Regions from separate parts of the Neobacillus canaveralius genome, predicted to be linked through region 1. Evidence: a T-box and tRNA genes for the amino acid it is inferred to sense, from the RefSeq annotation. Region 1 holds a T-box; the other holds one or more tRNA genes.
What was found. A T-box is a leader RNA that pairs with one kind of tRNA and senses whether it is charged. The one in region 1 lies ahead of leuS (leucine--tRNA ligase), so its partner is inferred to be a tRNA-Leu.
Positions count from the first base shown of each region.

Region 2: it has a tRNA-Leu gene. The T-box ahead of leuS (leucine--tRNA ligase) is inferred to sense a tRNA for this amino acid. The anticodon was not compared.

Region 1 covers NZ_JBDFLL010000001.1:1,310,152-1,312,518, forward strand. The annotation lists gene ABC255_RS06420 (MDR family MFS transporter) at 1-705, shown strand, start outside; T-box leader at 842-1,068, shown strand; gene leuS (leucine--tRNA ligase) at 1,370-2,367, shown strand, end outside.
Region 2 covers NZ_JBDFLL010000001.1:4,999,333-5,001,699, reverse strand. The annotation lists tRNA gene ABC255_RS24540 (tRNA-Ser) at 9-100, shown strand; tRNA gene ABC255_RS24535 (tRNA-Glu) at 121-195, shown strand; tRNA gene ABC255_RS24530 (tRNA-Val) at 229-304, shown strand; tRNA gene ABC255_RS24525 (tRNA-Met) at 331-404, shown strand; tRNA gene ABC255_RS24520 (tRNA-Asp) at 407-483, shown strand; tRNA gene ABC255_RS24515 (tRNA-Phe) at 510-585, shown strand; tRNA gene ABC255_RS24510 (tRNA-Thr) at 611-686, shown strand; tRNA gene ABC255_RS24505 (tRNA-Tyr) at 711-795, shown strand; tRNA gene ABC255_RS24500 (tRNA-Trp) at 832-905, shown strand; tRNA gene ABC255_RS24495 (tRNA-His) at 921-996, shown strand; tRNA gene ABC255_RS24490 (tRNA-Gln) at 1,027-1,101, shown strand; tRNA gene ABC255_RS24485 (tRNA-Gly) at 1,106-1,180, shown strand; tRNA gene ABC255_RS24480 (tRNA-Cys) at 1,187-1,257, shown strand; tRNA gene ABC255_RS24475 (tRNA-Leu) at 1,295-1,380, shown strand; tRNA gene ABC255_RS24470 (tRNA-Leu) at 1,403-1,483, shown strand; gene ABC255_RS24465 (MFS transporter) at 1,798-2,367, opposite strand, start outside.

The sequences.
Region 1 (2,367 bases):
AACACCGTTATGTATATTATCTTTTTATTAATAGCTGTTTTTGGCTATAAAGGGATTTCAACTGGTATTGCAAAACAAGCGAATAGCCTTCAGGATGCAGCGATTGTTAAAGGGCGAAAAAATCTCTACGCTTTATTAATTTTATGTTTTGGGTATTTGCTATGCTGGGTTGGCTATGTACAATGGATGACAACGATCGCTTCTTATACTCAGGAAATTAATATATCATTATCGCAGTACAGCCTATTATGGACGATAAACGGTGCATTAATTGTTCTTGGTCAGCCATTACTAAATGGCATGCTTAAGCGACTTGCTACCACACTAAAGATACAAATCCTCATCGGGATTGCTATTTTTATTGTTTCTTTCCTAATAGCAGGAAACGCAAGTGCATTTTCTGGATTCCTCGTCGCTATGATCATTCTAACCATAGGTGAAATGTTTATTTGGCCTGCTGTTCCAACAATCGCCTTTGATTTGGCTCCAAAGGGACGCGAAGGATTTTATCAAGGAATTGTTAATAGTACGGCTACTGGAGGAAGAATGATTGGTCCATTATTAGGCGGACTGCTGGTGGACCTATACAGTATGTCTGCATTATTCTACGTTTTAATTGGATTATTCATCATAGCAGTAGTAACAACTCTAGCTTATGACCGTATCTTGAAAACGGGAAAGAAATTAAACGTAAAACTTTCCTAATTTAAAATTTCCGGCTTCTACTTTGAGGCCGTTTTTTTTATGTTTAAAAATAATTATTTTGGTCAAACTGTTTTAGGAGAATGTTACTTGCATACTGTGAAGAAATTTATTACAATTACCGTAATACTTTTTATAATGAATGACAGTGATTAGGAGTAGTAGTGAATTATACCCGTTCTTAGAGAGTTGACGGCTGGTGAAAGTCAATCGGGTACATCATGAACTCGCCTATGAGTTGCAAACATGAACCTGGATAGTAATGTTTGCCGTATTCCGCGTTAAGGATGAATGAAGCGAGTGTTTTACAACACTAATGTGGGTGGTACCGCGGGAAGATACATAGACAATCCTCTCGTCCCTTTTTGGGATGAGGGGTTTTTTTGTTTTTAGGCTGTGTTAAAAGTTAAATTTTGTTATTTGCACCCTGTTGATTTGCGCGGAAGGCACGAAGACTCCTGCGGGAGGACGGGGCAGGGGAGACCCCACAGGCGCTAAAGCGCCGAGGAGGCTCCCTGGACCGCCCGCGGAAAGCGAAGTGCCTCGGGACAGGCAAAAGACCGCCTGTCCCTGCGGTGATTATTCCAAGAAGCATTCCTTAGTGGAGCGCAAATCAACAGGTCAATTAAAACACAGTGAATTTTTTAAGAGAAGGAAGGAACTGACAATGAGTTTCGATCATCAGCATATCGAGAAAAAATGGCAAAATAAATGGGAAACAGAAAAAACTTTTAAAACAAGTGAAGAATTTGATAAACCAAAATTCTATGCTTTAGATATGTTTCCATACCCATCAGGAGCAGGACTACATGTTGGACACCCTGAAGGCTACACCGCTACAGATATTCTTGCACGCTTAAAGAGAATGCAAGGATATAATGTTTTACATCCAATGGGCTGGGATGCATTCGGTTTACCTGCAGAGCAATATGCTTTAGATACCGGAAACGACCCTGCAGAGTTCACTGAGAAGAATATTAATACGTTTCGAAGACAAATTAAATCATTAGGTTTCTCATACGATTGGGATCGAGAAGTAAATACAACAGATCCTGAATACTATAAATGGACGCAATGGATTTTCTTAAAGCTATGGGAAAAAGGTCTTGCGTATATTGACGAAGTAGCTGTTAACTGGTGCCCAGCACTTGGTACCGTGTTGGCTAATGAAGAAGTCATTGACGGTAAGAGTGAGCGCGGTGGTCACCCGGTTGAACGAAGACCAATGAAACAGTGGATGTTAAAAATTACTGCTTACGGTGATCGTTTACTTGAGGACTTAGAAGAGCTTGACTGGCCAGAGAGCCTTAAAGAAATGCAACGCAACTGGATTGGCCGTTCGGAAGGTGCTGAAGTAACCTTTGCGATTGATGGACATGATGAAACCTTCACTGTGTTTACGACTCGTCCTGATACACTGTTTGGTGCAACATATGCGGTACTTGCACCGGAACATTCCTTTGTTGATAAGATTACAACAGCGGAACAACGGTCAGCAGTTGATGCATATTTGGATAAAGTAAAGACGAAGAGTGACCTTGAACGAACCGATTTAGCGAAAGAAAAAACAGGTGTTTTTACTGGTGCGTATGCAATCAATCCTGCTAATGGCGAAAAAATGCCAATCTGGATTGCCGACTATGTATTAGTAAGCTATGGTACAGG
Region 2 (2,367 bases), 3.7 Mb from region 1:
TCTTTTATGGAGAGCTGTCCGAGTGGCCGAAGGAGCACGATTGGAAATCGTGTAGGCGGGTAACCCTGTCTCAAGGGTTCAAATCCCTTGCTCTCCGCCATAAAACATTAACTTTTTATTGGCCCCTTGGTCAAGTGGTTAAGACACCTCCCTTTCACGGAGGTAACACGGGTTCGAATCCCGTAGGGGTCACCATTACAAGGTTAACACAGTTTAGTTTTAAAATATGGAGGATTAGCTCAGCTGGGAGAGCATCTGCCTTACAAGCAGAGGGTCGGCGGTTCGATCCCGTCATCCTCCACCATGATTATTTCATTGAATTTTTATTGTCGCGGGGTGGAGCAGTCCGGTAGCTCGTCGGGCTCATAACCCGAAGGTCGCAGGTTCAAATCCTGTCCCCGCAATTGGTCTGGTAGTTCAGTTGGTTAGAATGCCTGCCTGTCACGCAGGAGGTCGCGGGTTCGAGTCCCGTCCAGACCGCCATTTTTATTAAAAAGGCGTAATATTGTGGCTCAGTAGCTCAGTCGGTAGAGCAAAGGACTGAAAATCCTTGTGTCGGCGGTTCGATTCCGTCCTGAGCCACCATTTTTATTCTATTGATTATTTGCTTGCCGGTTTAGCTCAATTGGTAGAGCAACTGACTTGTAATCAGTAGGTTGGGGGTTCAAGTCCTCTAGCCGGCACCATTAGGTTGAAACTTCATATTATGTGGAGGGGTAGCGAAGTGGCTAAACGCGGCGGACTGTAAATCCGCTCCCTCCGGGTTCGGCGGTTCGAATCCGTCCCCCTCCACCAATTTTACTTACAATAGTAAAAATAAATTTCCATTATAGGGGTATAGTTTAAAGGTAGAACGAAGGTCTCCAAAACCTTTGGTGTGGGTTCAATTCCTACTACCCCTGCCAATTAATTTTATTATGGCGATTGTGGCGAAGTGGTTAACGCACCTGATTGTGGTTCAGGCATTCGTGGGTTCGATTCCCATCAGTCGCCCCATATAACCATCATTAAAGAAAAATTTATCATTGGGCTATAGCCAAGCGGTAAGGCATCGCACTTTGACTGCGACATGCGTTGGTTCAAATCCAGCTAGCCCAGCCAATTCGCGGAAGTAGTTCAGTGGTAGAACACCACCTTGCCAAGGTGGGGGTCGCGGGTTCGAATCCCGTCTTCCGCTCCATCATATGGCGGCATAGCCAAGTGGTAAGGCAGAGGTCTGCAAAACCTTTACCACCGGTTCGAATCCGGTTGCCGCCTTCATTCTTTCTTAAGATTTAATAGCGCATATTATTGCGCCGGGGTGGCGGAACTGGCAGACGCACAGGACTTAAAATCCTGCGGTAGGTGACTACCGTACCGGTTCGATTCCGGTCCTCGGCATTATCTTTACAAATTTTATTTTGCCGGTGTGGCGGAATTGGCAGACGCGCACGACTCAAAATCGTGTTCCTCTGGAGTGTCGGTTCGACCCCGACCACCGGTATCTAAAAACACCCACAAATGTTGTTAAATCAGCATTTGTGGGTGTTTTTTTCTTCAGTAAAATAGTCATCTGGTTCCCTTTGAACCCGAAGAAACATGCAAGAGGGATCAGAAGTCCATCTGGTCTTAGGTAATTGAAATCGACCATTGAATGTTTAGCTGATATGTGTGGACGAAAACAAAAAAAAGTATGTCTTTCTGTGAATTGTTTTGGCTATTTAACAATCTCACAAGAAGAACATACTTTTTCATTTTTATTAAACTCTTTTTACTTATCGCAGAGTGATTTCATTTTTCTTTTGCTCTCCCGTTTTCCTAAACTGCCTGTTTTGTATTGGGCAGGCTTTCTTCGGGAAGTTCAATTCTCCTAGGTTTATTAACGATAAAGATATAGGATAGAGCTCCGACAAGAAGGATACTCGCCACAAAAACTAAAGCACCACTAAAGGACTGCGTCTTGCTTAAGATAATTCCAATGACAATAGGTGTAACAATTCCTGCTATATTTCCAATTGTATTAAATATTCCACCTGTTACTCCTAAAAGCTCTTTAGGTGCCATGTCTCCAACAAGAGTCCAAGTAAGTCCAGCTAGTCCTTTTGCGAAGAACGCAACTGACATTATAACAATAATTGCTACCGTAGACTGTGTATAGTTTGCTAACACAATGGTGCTTGAAAGAAGGAATCCTGTAATAATCGGAGTTTTACGAGCTACTGCTAAGGATTTTCCTTTTTTCAATAATGTGTCAGAAACGAAGCCGCCAATAATCCCTCCAACAAACGCAGCTAAAAATGGAATCGATGCGATAAAACCAACCTTAATTATAGACAAGCCTTTTTCTTGAACCAGATAGGTCGGGAACCAGGTTAGGAAAAACCAAAC